Regions from separate parts of the Janthinobacterium sp. UMAB-60 genome, predicted to be linked through region 1. Evidence: predicted binding sites of a transcription regulator. Region 1 holds the regulator's gene; the other holds the start of a gene.

Evidence for each region. Region 1 encodes NrdR, which represses ribonucleotide reductase genes. Its sites were predicted from a motif close to CACNANATNTNGTG; they were not measured.
Region 2: the regulator NrdR is predicted to act here: its motif matches at 4,431-4,444, upstream of K0F86_RS02345 (ribonucleoside-diphosphate reductase subunit alpha).

The regions. Positions count from the first base shown of each region.
Region 1 covers NZ_LT607497.1:68,144-76,037, reverse strand. Annotated here, with positions in the region: gene pal (peptidoglycan-associated lipoprotein Pal) at 1-109, opposite strand, end outside; gene tolB (Tol-Pal system beta propeller repeat protein TolB) at 153-1,421, opposite strand; gene tolA (cell envelope integrity protein TolA) at 1,427-2,440, opposite strand; gene K0F86_RS22665 (ExbD/TolR family protein) at 2,489-2,929, opposite strand; gene tolQ (protein TolQ) at 2,945-3,634, opposite strand; gene ybgC (tol-pal system-associated acyl-CoA thioesterase) at 3,682-4,083, opposite strand; ZMP/ZTP riboswitch at 4,393-4,516, shown strand; gene glyA (serine hydroxymethyltransferase) at 4,628-5,872, shown strand; gene nrdR (transcriptional regulator NrdR) at 6,016-6,480, shown strand; gene pilV (type IV pilus modification protein PilV) at 6,723-7,292, shown strand; partial or broken gene K0F86_RS22635 (PilW family protein) at 7,289-7,894, shown strand, end outside.
Region 2 covers NZ_LT607482.1:518,335-526,228, reverse strand. Annotated here, with positions in the region: gene K0F86_RS02350 (ribonucleotide-diphosphate reductase subunit beta) at 1-1,102, opposite strand, end outside; gene K0F86_RS02345 (ribonucleoside-diphosphate reductase subunit alpha) at 1,221-4,175, opposite strand; gene ampD (1,6-anhydro-N-acetylmuramyl-L-alanine amidase AmpD) at 4,558-5,169, opposite strand; gene K0F86_RS02335 (sigma 54-interacting transcriptional regulator) at 5,169-6,221, opposite strand; gene K0F86_RS02330 (PP0621 family protein) at 6,340-6,597, opposite strand; gene K0F86_RS02325 (inner membrane protein YpjD) at 6,594-7,397, opposite strand; gene K0F86_RS02320 (ABC transporter substrate-binding protein) at 7,629-7,894, opposite strand, start outside.

The sequences.
Region 1 (7,894 bases):
CAGGAGCGCGCTCAACCACTGGGGTTTCTGCGACTTTGACTGGGGTGCTGCAGGCGGACAGCAGGGCTGCGGTAGCGGCGATGAAAGCCAAACTTTTAAAGTTACTCATTTTTATTCTCCGGGTCATGGTTAAAGGTGAAACTGTACAGCATTTACTTCATGAAAGGACCCCAGGTGGGCTCCTTGATATTGCCAGCTTGCGTAGTCAAACGCTGTTTGACGCGGCCATCCACCGATACCACTGCCAGCGACTTGCGTCGTCCGGATTCGGTCGCGTACATGATATATTTCCCGTTGGGCGAAAAGCTCGGTGATTCGTCGTTGGCGGTGTCCGACAGGCGCAGTTCCTGGCCACTAGCCAGGTCGAGCGCGTAGAGCTGGAAATTGCCGTCGCGACGGGAAATATAAGCAAGAGTCTTCCCGTCGGACGAAATCCGCGGGCTGATGTTGTAGGAGCCGCCAAACGTCACGCGCTTGGCTTCGCCGCCGCTGACCGACATGCGGTAGATTTGTGGTCCGCCGCTGCGATCGCTGGTGAAGTAAATGCTTTGGCCATCGGCCGAGAATTGGGGTTCCGTATCGATGCCGCTGCTGTTGCTGACGCGGCGCAAGCCGCTGCCGTCGGCATTGACGGTGTAGACCTGGGTATGGCCATCGCGCGACAGGGCGACGGCCAGGCGTGCGCCGTCCGGGCTCCAGCTCGGTGCCGAATTGCTGCCTTTTTCATTCGATACGATGGTGCGCTGGCGCGTCACCAGGTTTTGCACGTAAACGATGGGCTTTTTCTTTTCGAACGAGACATACGCCACCTTGGTGCCATCCGGCGACCACGACGGTGAAATGATCGGCTCGTTCGAGCGCAGGGCGACCTGGATGCCTTCGCCATCGGCGTCGGCGATTTCCAGGCGGTATTCGCGGCCCGATTGCGTGACGTAGGCGATGCGTGTGGCGAACGCGCCTTTCGTGCCGGTCAGTTTTTCATAGATGTCATCGGCGATCTTGTGCGCCAGCAAGCGGTTGAACTGCGGCGCGGCCGCATTGTTCATGCTGGAGATCTGCGCGCCCTTGATGGTGTCGAACAGCTTGTAGCGCACGTCCAGGCGGCCATCGGCCATGCTTTGCACGCTGCCGGCCGCCAGCGCGTCGGCGCCGCGCGACTTCCATTGGTCGTAGCTGACGGGCGCCGTTTCCGACACAGGCGCATCGGCGTCGATCAGCTTGAACACGCCGCTGCGCGCCAGGTCGGCCTTGATGATGCCCGACAGCGATTGCGGCGCCGCCGATTCATTGACGAAGCTGGCGACAGCCACCGGGATCTGATTGCTGCCGATCCCTGTAATCTCCACGCGCAGCTGCGCCTGGGCGCCGGAGGCTCCCAGCATCAGGCTGGCGCAGAGCACGACATAGCTCATTTTTTTCATGGTCATCATTTAGGCAAATCCTTCATCTCGAATATGAGTTCAATCTCGCGTTCCACGGTGCCGTCTTTTTTCTTCGGCAGTGGCGACGATTTATTAATGGCGTTTTCCACCGAGCTGTCATACGCCGGCAGACCGCTGCTTTTAATCTTTCGGACCGAAATAATTTCCCCAGTTGGCAGTTGCTCGATCTTGAACACGGCGCGCGGGTTACCCGGCACGTCCGTGCTACCGCTGTACGCGATATTGCTCTTGATCTTGCTCGTCAGGGCAGCGACATAGCCGCTGTCCTTGCGTGGCGCGGTCGCTTTCGCGGCCGTGCCCGTTGTGCCATTGCCTGCCTGCGCCATCATGCGCTTCATGTCATCGGCACGGATTTTGTCGGCAGCGGCTTTTTCAGCCGCAGCTTTCTTGGCCTTGGCGGCTTTTTCCGCTGCCGCTTTTTTGTCGGCCAGTTCTTTCTCGGCTTTTTCTTCTGCAGCTTTCTCTTTGGCTTCCTTGGCTTTCTCCAGCTTGTCGGCCTTTTCTTTTTCCAGCTTGTCGGCCTTGTCTTTTTCTTTCTGCTTCTGTTTTTCCAGTTCGCGCTTTTCTTCCTCGCGTTCCTTCAATTCCTGCTTGCGGCGTTCTTCCGCTGCCGCTTTGTCTTTTTCTTCCTTCAGCTTGGCCTTCTTGCGTTCCAGGGCGATTTCCGCCTCGCGCAGGTCAACCTTCGGCTCGGGTGCTGCCACGGGCGGTGGCGGCGGCGGGGCCGGCTGTTCCACTTGCGGTTGCGGCGGAGGAGTCGGTGTCGGCTCCGGTTCCGTCGCCACCTCGGGCGGCGGCGCGGCCGTCTGCACTTTCAGGTCCCACACTTCCGCTTCGACGGCGACAGGTTCCGTATTTTGCCAGTGTACGCCCACCCACAGGAAAAACAGCAGGCCAAGGTGCATCGCCAGCGCCAGGCCCAGCGAGGGCCAGCGGCTGCGTTCGCGCGGCACGCTGTAGGGCTTGCCGAGTACATGGTCGATTTGTTTGGTCTGCAAAGTCTAGTCTATCTAAAAACGGTCAAGTCTGGAAACAGGGTGCTGCGCTTACTTGGTGGCCAGGCCGACTCTGGTAATGCCCATCTTTTTCGCTTCCGAAATGAGCTGGATCACATCGTCGTACTTGCTTTCCTTGTCGCCCGCAATCATCACGGGATAGTCGGGATTGCTCTCGTGCAAGCCGCGCAGCTTGCGCAGCAGGGCGTCGCGGTTCGGTTCCGTTTCCGGTGACAGCTGTTCCTTGCCGATGACGCCGATCGACAGCGAACCATTCGGTTTGAGCACGATCTGAATATAGTCATCGGGCGGTTTCGCCGACCTCTCCGCGTTGGGCAGGTTCACCACGCTGGGATTGTTCGACGACGGCATCACCATGAAAATGATCAGCAGCACCAGCATCACGTCGATGTAGGGCACGACGTTGATCTCGGACTTGAACTTGCGGCCGCGGCCGCCGCGCATGCCGCCGCTATTGAATGAGGAACCCATGGACGCTGCTCCCTCTTAGCGCGACTGGCGCTGCAAGATGTTGGAGAATTCCTCGACGAAGCTCTCGAAGCGGATCGCCAGGCGGTCGATGTCATGCGAAAAGCGATTGTAGGCGACGACGGCCGGAATCGCCGCGAACAGGCCGATGGCGGTGGCGATGAGCGCTTCGGCAATGCCGGGCGCGACGGCGGCCAGCGTGGCTTGCTGCACGTTGGCCAAGCCGCGGAAGGCGTTCATGATGCCCCAGACGGTGCCGAGCAGGCCGATGTACGGCGAGACGGAGCCGACGGAGGCGAGGAAGGCCAGGTGCGATTCGAGCACGTCCATTTCACGCTGGAAGGCGGCGCGCATGGCGCGGCGTGCGCCGTCGAGCACGGCGCCCACGTCCAGCGCTTCACGCGAACCGTACGATGCCTTGCCCTTGATGAATTCGCCCATGCCGGCGTCGAAGATGCGGGCCAGCGCGCCGCTCTGGTCGCGGTTGCCGCTGGCGCTTTGATGCAGCGCATGCAGGTTGCCGCCGGCCCAGAAGCTGCGTTCAAATTCGATGGTCTGCTTGCGCGCCTGGCGCACGGCAAACATCTTGCGGAAAATGTAGGTCCAGCTGGTCAGGGAAATCAGCAGCAGCAGGGCCATGATCAGTTGCACGATCAAATGGGCATTGGAGATGAGCGCGAGGAAAGAAAGATCTTGTGTAACGTTCATTGGCTGGCAGTCTGTTGGGTGAATTGTCCGGGGGGTGGCGGTAGGGCTCAGGCGGCGCGCATGCGGGCCGCCACTGCATCAGGCACGGCGCGCGGACGCAGTGTCGAGTCGACGCAGCCGATCTTGACGCGGGCCGTGTTCAGCAGGCGCTCGCCGCACCAGGCTTGTTGCAGGAAAACGATGGAGGCGCGCCCCATTTTTTCTATGCTTAAGGTTAATCTTACCGTGTCATCGAGCCTGGCTGGCGCATGATAGTCGGCGTTGACGCTTTTGACAACGAACATCGCGTCGTGCTGTTCCAGCAATTCCTGCTGGCCCACGTCGATGGCGCGCAGCCATTCGGTACGCGCGCGTTCGAAGAATTTCAGGTAATTTGCGTAATACACGATGCCGCCGGCGTCGGTGTCTTCATAGTAGACACGTACGTTCCAGGTAAAGACTGAAGGCATGTTTATTGCGCCAGTAGTGAGATTGAGCAACATTTTACGCGATTTTTCTTCTTGTGACTGTGGGCGCTTGCTGGAAAGCCATGCAAAAGCTGCATATAAGTTGCACCGCAGCATTGTAAATCCGGGGGGCGCAATGGCAAGCTTCGTAACATACGCTTACATGCCGCAGCCAGGTTTAAGTCCAGCTTAAGAGCCGCAGTCACGCTCCGGGGCGGCCTGGGGCCATGCCCGGGCTGCGCGCGGCGATTATAGCCGCACGGTTGCATTCCTTGCTCAATTTGGACACTTAACTTACAATTTGATTTCCATTACGTCTCACGTGACTGGCGAAAAGTCGGCGATCTGCCTGGATGGCGATCGACAAACCGGCGAAAGGTGGGCACCCACCGGGAAACGTGAGATTTTTCATCAGCCGTTCGCCTGGGTAGCCACTATGGAAAAGCACGAAGAGGCTGCCTGTCCAATGTTGTTATTCACTTAACGCCGGCTCCCCTCATTCGATCCAACCTGCCAGTACAAGCACCCTCATACTTGGAGTTTTTACATGTTTGCAAAAGATCACACCCTCGCCAACGTCGATCCTGAATTGTTCGCCGTCATTCAAAAAGAGAACACGCGCCAGCACGACCACATCGAACTGATCGCGTCGGAGAACTACACGTCGCCAGCCGTAATGGAAGCGCAAGGCTCGCAGCTGACGAACAAGTACGCCGAAGGTTATCCGGGCAAGCGCTACTACGGCGGCTGCGAATACGTCGACGTGGCCGAGCAACTGGCCATCGACCGTGTGAAACAGCTGTTCGGCGCCGAATGCGCGAACGTGCAGCCGAACTCCGGCTCGCAGGCGAACCAGGGCGTGTTCTTTGCCATGTTGAAACCAGGCGACCTGATCATGGGCATGTCGCTGGCCGAAGGCGGCCACCTGACCCACGGCATGCCGCTGAACATGTCTGGCAAATGGTTTGACGTCGTGTCGTATGGCTTGACGGAGGAAGAAGACATCGACTACGAGGCGATGGAACGTCTGGCCCGCGAACGCAAGCCAAAGCTGATCATCGCCGGCGCCTCGGCCTTCTCGAAAAAGATCGACTTCGAGCGTTTCGGCAAGATCGCCAAGGAAGTGGGCGCCTACTTCATGGTCGACATGGCCCACTACGCCGGCCTGATCGCCGCCGGCCTGTACCCGAACCCGGTGCCGTTCGCCGACTTCGTCACCTCGACCACGCACAAATCGTTGCGCGGCCCCCGTGGCGGCATCATCCTGATGAAGGCCGAACACGAAAAAGCCATCAACTCGGCCATCTTCCCCGGCATCCAGGGCGGCCCGCTGATGCACGTGATCGCCGGCAAGGCCGTTGCCTTCAAGGAAGCGCTGAGCCCGGAATTCGTCGAATACCAGAAGCAAGTGGTCAAGAACGCCGACGTGCTGGCGAAAACCCTGATCAAGCGCGGCTTGCGCATCGTTTCCGGCGGCACCGAATCGCACGTCATGCTGGTCGACCTGCGCGCCAAGAACCTGACGGGCAAGGAAGCCGAAGCCATCCTCGGTTCCGCGCACATCACCTGCAACAAGAACGGCATCCCGAACGACCCGCAAAAACCTTTCGTCACCTCGGGCATCCGCCTGGGCAGCCCGGCGATGACGACGCGCGGTTTCAAGGAAGCGCAAGCGGAAGAAGTGGGCAACCTGATCGCCGACGTGCTGGACAATCCGCATGACGCCGCCACCATCGAGCGCGTGAAAGCGGCCGTGAAAGTGCTGGCCGACGCGCACCCGGTGTACGCATAATTATTTGTCCAGAATGTGTCATACGGAGTAAGATTCTGTATGACACATTCCTTCGTGCCCCAGGGCGCCCGGAGTGATTCGGGCGCCCTTTGTACAAGGGCGGCGATTTCCCGTAATTATTACTATAAAGTTGTAGCCAGCCCATGAAATGTCCATTTTGCCAGCACGGCGACACCCAGGTTCTCGATACGCGCGTATCGGAGGAAGGGGATGCCATACGGCGCCGCCGCCGCTGCGGCAAATGCGACAAGCGGTTTACCACGTACGAGCGCATTGAACTTATCATGCCGGCCGTCGTCAAAAAGAATGGCAGCCGGACGGAGTTCGCTGCGGATAAGTTGCGCGGCAGTTTGATGCTGGCCTTGCGCAAGCGTCCCGTCGCGGCCGCCTCGGTGGATACGGCCATCGCCTCCATCCAGGAAAAGCTGCTGACCAGCGGCTTGCGCGAAGTCGATTCCGGCTATATCGGCGAACTCGTCATGCAGGAACTCAAGCGTCTGGACAAGATCGCCTACATCCGCTTCGCCTCCGTCTACAAGAATTTCGAAGACCTGGCCGAGTTCCAGGATGCGATCGCCGAAGTGGGACAGGCGCGCAGCAAGCCCTGACGTACACCTTCTTGTTCACCTTGTTGAAAACGGGGCCGCTCCCGCGCCCCGTGTTCACCACGCCAGCGTTCGCCTGGCAAGCGGTCTGATCAATCCCTACGCTGTTCTTCTCATCTTATCGCCGTGCTGTTTGCGCCAGCGCAGACCCGATTTTTTGCGCGCGCCTATCGTGTAGCTGGGCCGCCTGTTGTTGCGGCTCTTTCTGCGGAAGGGAGTAGCGCATGCGCAATGGCGGTCGCACTATGTTTCCTGCCGGTGGCAGCAGCCTCGTCGAGGTGCTGGTGTCGTTGCTGCTGTTGGCGCTGGGCCTGCTCGGCGCCAGCATCCTGCAACTGCATTCCCTGCGCGCGCGCCACGAATCGGCGCTATTGTCGGCGGGCGTGCAACTGGCCGCCGGCATGGCCGAGCGCATGCGCGCGAACAGCGTGCTCATGAATGGCCCCGATACGGGCAATCCCTACCTGAACGTGGCCTATGCGGCGGCGGACGACGCCGAAGCAGGCGGCGGCGCGCCCGACTGTTTTGGTACTGCCGCCTGCGGCGCGGCTGAACTGGCGCAATTCGACATCGCCGAATGGAAACAGCAACTGCATGCGGCCTTGCCCGGCGCGCGCCTGCATATCTGCCGTGATGCATCCGCCTGGGATGCCGCTGCGCAAGGCTTGCACTGGGCGTGCAGCGGCGGCAAGGGCGCGCCCATCGTCATCAAGCTGGGCTGGCGCGGCCGCTTGCCCGATGGCTCGCCCGCCGTGAATGCGGCAGGCGAGTCGCTGCCCAGGCTGGCATTCCAGTTGGGTGGAGGTGGCGCATGAACGGCGCCTTGTACCCGTATCGTGGCGTGAGCCTGGTCGAATTGCTGGTGGCCCTGTCGCTGGGCGCGCTATTGATGCTGGCCGCCAGTAGCGTGCTGCTGGCGGCCAGCGGCAGCTATGGCGACCAGTCCGCCAGCGCGCGCCTGGACGACAATGGCCGCTATGCGCTCGACACCATCGTCCGCGCCGTGCGCCAGACGGCGTATGTGAACTGGGACAGGAGCGCCGCGCCCGTCGCTCATGCCGCGCACGACAGCGCGAATATCGCGGGGCTCGACGCGCACAGCCTGGGCAAGAACAGCGAGGGCATCAGCGGCGCGTTGCCCGGCGCCCTGCATGGCAGCGACGTGCTGGCCCTGCGCTATTACGGCGCCGGCAAGGAGGAGGGAGGCGACGGTTCCGTGCTCAACTGCGCGGGCTTCGGCGTGGGCGCCGCGCAAACGGAGGCGCAGCGGGGCTGGAGCATTTTCTATGTGGCCCAGGGCGCCGATGGCGAAGGCGAACTGCGCTGCAAATACCGTGGCGTGAACGGCTGGGGCGCGGACGCCGTCATCCGTGGCGTCGACGGTTTCCAGGTGCTGTATGGGCTCGACACGGATACG
Region 2 (7,894 bases), on a different contig from region 1:
CGAAGAAGTTGCGTTCCTTCTTCATGTCGATCATTTCGCTCATCCACGGGAACGGATTTTCCTCTTGCGCGAACAGCGGCTCAAGGCCGATCTGCTGCGCGCGGCGGTTGGCGATGAAGCGCAGATAGCCCTTGAACATCGGCGCGTTCAGACCCAGCACGCCGCGTGGCATGGTGTCTTCCGCGTACGCGTATTCCAGTTCCACGGCTTGCATGAACAGCACTTTGATCTCTTCGCGGAATTCGGCCGTCCACAGCTGCGGGTTTTCCATCTTGATCGTGTTGATCAAGTCGATGCCGAAGTTGCAGTGCATCGATTCATCGCGCAGGATGTACTGGTACTGCTCGGCGGCGCCCATCATCTTGTTCTGGCGGCCCAGCGCCAGGATCTGCGTGAAGCCGACGTAGAAGAACAGGCCTTCCATCAGGCAGGCAAACACGATCAGAGATTTGAGCAGCTTCTGGTCGTTTTCCACCGTGCCGGTGACAAACGCGGGGTCGGTCAGCGTATTGATGAACGGGATCAGGAATTCATCCTTGTCGCGGATCGACTTGACTTCGTTGTAGGCGTTGAAGATCTCGCCTTCATCCAGGCCCAGCGACTCGACGATGTACTGGTAGGCGTGCGTGTGGATCGCTTCCTCGAACGCCTGGCGCAGCAGGTACTGGCGGCATTCCGGCGCCGTGATGTGGCGGTAGGTGCCCAGCACGATGTTGTTGGCGGCCAGCGAGTCGGCCGTCACGAAGAAACCCAGGTTGCGCTTGACCAGGCGGCGCTCGTCGTCCGTCAGGCCGTTCGGGTTTTTCCACAGCTCGATATCGCGCTGCATGTTCACTTCCTGCGGCATCCAGTGGTTGGCGCAGCCGGCCAGGTATTTGTCCCACGCCCACTTGTACTTGAACGGCACCAGCTGGTTGACGTCCGTCTTGCCGTTGATGATGCGCTTGTCGTCGGCATTCACGCGGCGCGCCACTTGCTCGGCGTTCGCTTCGGACGGCTCGGCACCGGCCGGCAGGTTCAATTCGGTATTTCCCAATGGCGCTTGCTGCGCCGGACGCGGCACAGCTGCCGACGTGGTTTCATCATCCCAGGACAACGACATAATCTTCTTCCTTTCCATGCCGGCGAGCCGGCGATCCGCAACAGGCCCGTTGTATCGGGCAATGCGGACATTAACAACATTGAATCAGCCCAGAAGTACTGGGCTGACAACTAAAATTTTACTGGCAGGCTTCGCATTCCTCAAAGCCGTCATCACCCGGACGCAGGTAGCAGGCTTCGCCATCGGCGTCGTCCGCCGCAGCTGCCACCACGGGCGCCACCACGGCGGCAGCGGCTGCCGCCACGACCGCTGCCTGGGCGCTCTGGGCGCTGGCCGACATGCCGCCATCGACTGCCACGGCGTTCAGGGCACCCGTCTTGGAGGTCGATTTCTCCATGTGGGTAGCGGCGATGGTGCGCAGGTAGTAGGTGGTTTTCAGGCCACGCAGCCATGCCAGCTTGTAGGTCTCGTCGAGCTTCTTGCCCGATGCGCCAGCCATGTAGATGTTCAGCGACTGGGCCTGGTCGATCCACTTCTGGCGACGCGAAGCCGCTTCCACCAGCCAGCTTGGCGACACTTCAAAGGCGGTGGCGTAGATGTCGCGCAAGTCTTGCGGGATGCGGTCGATCTTCACCAGCGAACCGTCGAAGTACTTCAGGTCGGAGATCATGACTTCATCCCACAGGTCGCGCGCCTTCAGGTCGCGCACCAGGTAGCCGTTGATCTCGGTGAATTCGCCCGACAGGTTCGATTTCACATACAGGTTCTGGAACGTCGGCTCGATACAGGCCGACACGCCGATGATGTTCGAAATCGTCGCCGTCGGGGCGATCGCCACGCAGTTCGAGTTGCGCATGCCGAACTTGGCGATGCGTTCGCGCACCGGGGTCCAGTCCATGGCCGACGAGGAATCGACTTCCAGGTAGCCGCCGCGCTCTTCGGCCAGCAGTTTCACCGAGTCTTGCGGCAGGATGCCGCGGTCCCACAGCGAACCGGCATACGATTCATAGCGGCCGCGCTCTTCGGCCAGTTCCGTCGACGCCAGGTAGGCGTAGTAGCAGACGGCTTCCATCGAGGTGTCGGCGAAGCTGACCGCTGCGTCCGAGGCGAACGGGATGCGCATCATGTGCAGGCAGTCCTGGAAGCCCATCACGCCCATGCCGACCGGACGGTGGCGCATGTTCGAATTGCGCGCCTTCTCGACCGCGTAGTAATTGATGTCGATGACGTTGTCGAGCATGCGCATGGCGGTGCGCACGGTCTTGGCCAGCTTGACGTGATCGAGCTTGCCTTCCTTCATGTGCGCCGGCATGTTGACGGAACCGAGGTTGCAGACGGCGATTTCGTCAGGGCCCGTGTTCAGCGTGATTTCCGTGCACAGGTTCGAGCTGTGGACGACGCCGACGTGCGACTGCGGGCTGCGGATGTTGCAAGGATCCTTGAACGTGATCCATGGGTGGCCCGTTTCAAACAGCATCGACAGCATCTTGCGCCACAGGTCCAGCGCGGCGATCTTCTTGAACGAGCGGATTTCGCCGGCGGCTGCCTTGGCTTCGTAGCCCAGGTAAGCCTTTTCAAAGGCCTTGCCGACCAGGTCGTGCAAGTCCGGCGTTTCGGATGGCGAGAACAGGGTCCACTCGCCTTTTTCCATGACGCGCTTCATGAACATGTCGGGAATCCAGTTCGCCGTGTTCATGTCGTGCGTGCGGCGGCGGTCGTCGCCCGTGTTCTTGCGCAGGTCGAGGAATTCCTCGATGTCCATGTGCCAGGTTTCCAGGTAGGCGCAGACGGCGCCCTTGCGCTTGCCGCCCTGGTTGACTGCCACGGCCGTGTCGTTGACCACTTTCAGGAACGGCACCACGCCTTGCGACTTGCCGTTGGTGCCCTTGATGTGGGCGCCCAGGGCGCGCACTGGCGTCCAGTCGTTACCCAGGCCGCCGGCGTACTTGGCCAGCAGCGCGTTGTCCTTGATGGCGTCGTAGATGCCTTCCAGGTCGTCCGAGACGGTGCTCAGGTAGCACGACGACAGTTGCGAACGCAGGGTACCGGAGTTGAACAGGGTCGGCGTCGAGCTCATGAAGTCGAACGAGGACAGCAGATTGTAGAACTCGATGGTGCGCGCTTCGCGGTCCGCCTCGTTCAGCGACAGGCCCATGGCCACGCGCATGTAGAACGCCTGCGGCATTTCGATGCGCACGTCATGGATGTGCAGGAAGTAGCGGTCATACAGCGTTTGCAGGCCGATGTAGCCGAATTGCAAGTCGCGGTCGGCAACGATGGCCTTGGCCAGGCGTTCCAGGTCGAAACTGGCAAGTACCGGATTCAGCAGGTCGTTGGCGATGCCCTTGGCGATATATTGCGGGAAATACGTCAGGTACTCGGCGGCAGCGGCCGCTTGCGGCACTTCCTTGCCGAACACTTCCTTGCGCACCGTGTGCAGCAGGATGCGGGCCGTGACCTGGCTGTAGGCCGGATCTTTTTCCATCAGCGCGCGCGCCGCCAGGATGGCCGACTTGTGCAGCTCTTCGACGGGTACGCCGTCGTACAGGTTTTTCACGGTTTCAGCCAGGATGGCGTCGGCATCGACGTGCTTTTCCAGGCCGGCGCAGGCGGCGTTGATCAGGTCGCGCACTTCCTGCATGTCCAGCAGGCGGCGCACGCCGTTGTCGGTGACGTTCAGTTGGGGGGCGGTCACTTGCGCGGAAGCGCCCAGCGCCTCCTTCTGCAAGCGGCGCTCTTCCATGTGCTTGGCGCGGTACAGCACGTAGGCACGCGCCACGTCGTGCTCGCCCGAACGCATCAGCGACAGTTCCACCTGGTCTTGCACGTCTTCGATATGGAAGGTGCCGCCACCCGGATGGCGGCGCACCAGCGCGGCGACGACGCCGTCGGTCAGTTGCTCCACCAGTTCGCGCACGCGTGCCGAAGCGGCGCCCTGGCCGCCGTTAACGGCCAAAAACGCCTTGGTCATGGCGATGGCGATCTTCGAAGGCTCAAATGCCACCACCGCGCCGTTGCGGCGGATGATGCGATAGTCGCCCAATGCCGCGCCCGTGCTCGCCACGCTATTGGCCGCGCCTGGCGCTGGCGATACTGGCGTTGGATGGATGGAAATATCTTGTGGTGATTGCATTGAAGCTCCCGTTGTCAGCTAAAGTCAGCCTGCAGTTTTGCTGCCGCGTGTGTTGTTGAATAGAACGCCCGATGGTCAGGGTTTCTTCAGGTATTTGTTGCTAAATAGTAAATAATATACAGCCAAAAATCATACGGCCAACCTGTACAGCCCGGCTGGCGCGAAACACGATCAAGGGTGATGAAACGCCAGTTCCCGTTGCCATATCAACAAACAGGGTAGCTTTGGTAATAATTCTGAAAACGTCTGTGATGGCACTACATATAGTCTTTAAATCCAAGTTATGCACTAATTGTAGTGCCCATCGAAAGCCGATGCAATAGTTTTCCGGCATCCGCCAGCGTAATTTTTTGTATTTTCATATACGATTTCGGTTGACTTTTCAGGGCACGGATGGAAAGCCCAATCCCCGCGTAGTAAGCGCTAACGCAGGCTGCCCGCGCATAGTTTCCAGCCAGCATTTTTGATAAAAATGCCAGTCAAAAAACGGCCCCGGATCCGTCTTCCTCCCCGGCGCAATGTGCTCGTGGCCGCGCACCTGGGACAGCCCGTAGCGCGCCACCAGTGCCGCCGTCAGCGCCGCCAGCACATGGTATTGCCGCCGCTGGAAGGGCACATCGTCCGCGCCTTCCATTTCGACACCGATGGAATAGCCATTGCACTGCGGGCGTCCTTCGAACATGGACGCGCCGGCATGCCAGGCACGTTGATCAGTAGAAACATATTGCAACAGCGCACCATCGCGCCGCACAAAAAAGTGCGCCGACACCTGCAAGCCACGCAGGTCGGCGAAAGAAGGATCGGCATTATAGTCTACCCGGCCGGTAAACAAGTCCGACACATGCGGTCCGCCAAAGTGGCCGCCCGGCAAGCTGATGTTATGGATCACCAGCAAATCGACTTGCGCACCGTCCGGGCGCGCATCGTGGTACGGCGAGTCATAGCGCAGCGCGCCGTCGCACCAGCCATCTTCATCTATCGTCCATGCTGTCATCAAGGTAGCGCTTCCTGTATCGTCAATTTCTGCATCCGGTAACGCAGCTGGCGCACGCTCAGGCCCAGCTGGCGCGCCGCCCGTGCGCGGTGATAGCGCGCCTGCAGCAGCGCCTGCATGATCATGTCGCGCTCGGCCTGGCGTAAATACATGTCCAGCGGCAAGACGGGCGGCACGCCATATGCCGCCATGCCGGGCAGACACAGCTGCCGCTCCGGCGCGGCCGGCGGTTCCGGCGCCGCCCGCAGCGGCATGCTGGCCGCCGCGGACGGCAAGGCCAGCGCGTCGAGTGCAATCACGCCGCCGTCGGCAAACGCCAGTGCGCGCTCCAGCAGGTTTTCCAGTTCGCGCACATTGCCGGGAAACGCATACGCGGCCAGAGCCGCCAGCACGGACGGCGCCAGGCTCACGGCCTGGCGTGGCGCCAGACGCGCCAGGATCACCTCACATAATACCTGCAGATCGCCGCGCCGCTCGCGCAGCGGCGGCAGCGCCAGCTCGATCACCTGGAGGCGGTAAAACAGATCCTGACGAAACGTGCCGGCGGCCACGCCGCGCGCCAGGCCATGCTGGCTGGCGCACAGGATGCGCACGTCGACGGCCTCGTCAGCACTACCGCCCAGCTTGCGCACGCGGCGCTCCTGCAGCACGCGCAACAGCTTGACCTGCATGGCCAGCGGCAGATCGTCGACTTCATCGAGCAGCAAACTGCCGCCATGGGCCGCCTGGAACAGGCCCTGGCGCTCATGCAGCGCCCCCGTATAGGCGCCCTGGCGGCAGCCGAAGAATTCGGCCTCCATCAACGCTTCGGGAATCGCGCCGCAGTTGACGGCAATAAAAGGGAAGCTGGCGCGCGCACCCTGCGCATGGATGGCGCGCGCCGCCAATTCCTTGCCCGTACCCGATTCGCCGCGGATGGCCACTGGCGCGCCACAGCGGGCGATACGGGCGATCTGCGCACGCAGCGCCTGCATGGGCAGGGAGTTGCCGCTCAGTTGAGGCGCCGGTGGCATGCCGGCGGCGGTCACGGCATGCGGGCTGGGGCTGGACATGGGACACGCCTTTCTGCAATGGCGGCGACGAAGCGCCTGCTGCAGATGCTACGCCGGACGCAGGCCGGAGGACGTTACGATACGGATGAGCAACGCGAGCGAATCTGCCGGCCGGCCCTTACAGCGTGGCGTGCGCGTGGCTGCAGTAATCGTGGCCCTTGGCCTGCACGTTTTCCGAGGCCGGGTAATATACGCCGCAATGGGCGCAGCACAGCATCAGCTCGGCATCGGGCAATTCCTGTGGCCGCACCGGCGACGCATACGGATTCGGCTGCTGCTGTTGCGCGCGGGCCCGTTGCTGCATGCCACGAATCTTGCTGCGGATAGCAAACAGCACCAGGAACACCAGCGCCAGCCAGAATAAAACACGTGTCATGCGAATCCTCGGTGTAAAACCACTTCCAGTACAAAACGGCTGCCGACATAGGCCAGCAACAAGGTGGCGAAACCGGCCAGGGTAAAACTCAGGGCCGTCTTGCCGCGCCAGCCGCGAAAGCGCCGGCCTGCCAGCAGCGCGGCAAACAACAGCCACGACAGCATGGTAAACACCGACTTGTGATCCCAGGTCAAGGCCTTGCCAAATAATTGCTCGGAAAACACGATGCCTGACAGCACGGTCAGGCTCAACAGGATGAAGCCCAGGCCAATCATGCGAAACAGCAACTTTTCCATCGTCAGCAGGGCCGGCAACTGGTCCAGCGCGCTGCCGATGAAGCCGCGGCTTTCGCTGCGCGTATGCAAACGCGATTCCTGCAGCGCCATCAGTACGGCGTGAAAGGCGGCAATCGTCAGGGTGCTGTAAGCGAGCACGGCCACGGCAATATGCCAGCCGAAGACGGCCGACTTGCCTTCCATGCTGACCTGGCTGCCAGGAAAGGCCCAGGCCAGGCCGATGGCGATGACGGCGCTGGGCATGACCATGCGGCGCAGGCCGTCCAGGCTGAAATTGCGGTTCTCTATCCAGTAGGCGCCCACCGATACCCACAGCGCGGCCGACAGCATGGCGGAAAAGCCGAAGCGCAAGGTGCCCGGCGCCATCAGGTCGAACCACAGGGTGGCGGCGTGCGCCAGCCAGGCGACGCCGGTCAGGCCGGCAATGAGCCGGGCACGGGACGAGGGAAGCACCGCGCACGCCGCGTACAACAGGGCGGCGATAAGAAAGAAATAGATCTGCATAGTTTAAGTTTACACCATAGCCGACAAGCGCGATTCAAGCGACAGCATGGGTGGCGGGCAATATGCCACCGACCGAGGCTGCAAGCCTGCCATGATATCGCGCCTGAGGCGTGACGGGGTGGCGCACCCTCAAGATTTCGACAATCTTTCGCGCCGCCCACCTATATATATGTGTGCCACAAAAAATGATGGCCCGCTCAAGCGGGCCATCGGGCACTGCCCATCTCCGGTTTACTTCACGTTCAGGCTCTTTTTCGCCTGCTCCAGCAAGTCCGTCTTGACCCAGTCCTTGGCCACGGGCGGCTTCGTCATGCGGCCCACGCCCGTTTTCACCATCACATCGGTGGTTACCTGGATATGCTCGGGCGAGATGTCGTACGAATACGGCGAATTGCTGATCGCGTCGTCGAAGTCATCCTTCGTGATCTGGCCGCGGAACACGACTTCGCGCACGTACTTTTCCGCCGTCGCCTTGTTATCGATAAAGGTTTTCGTCG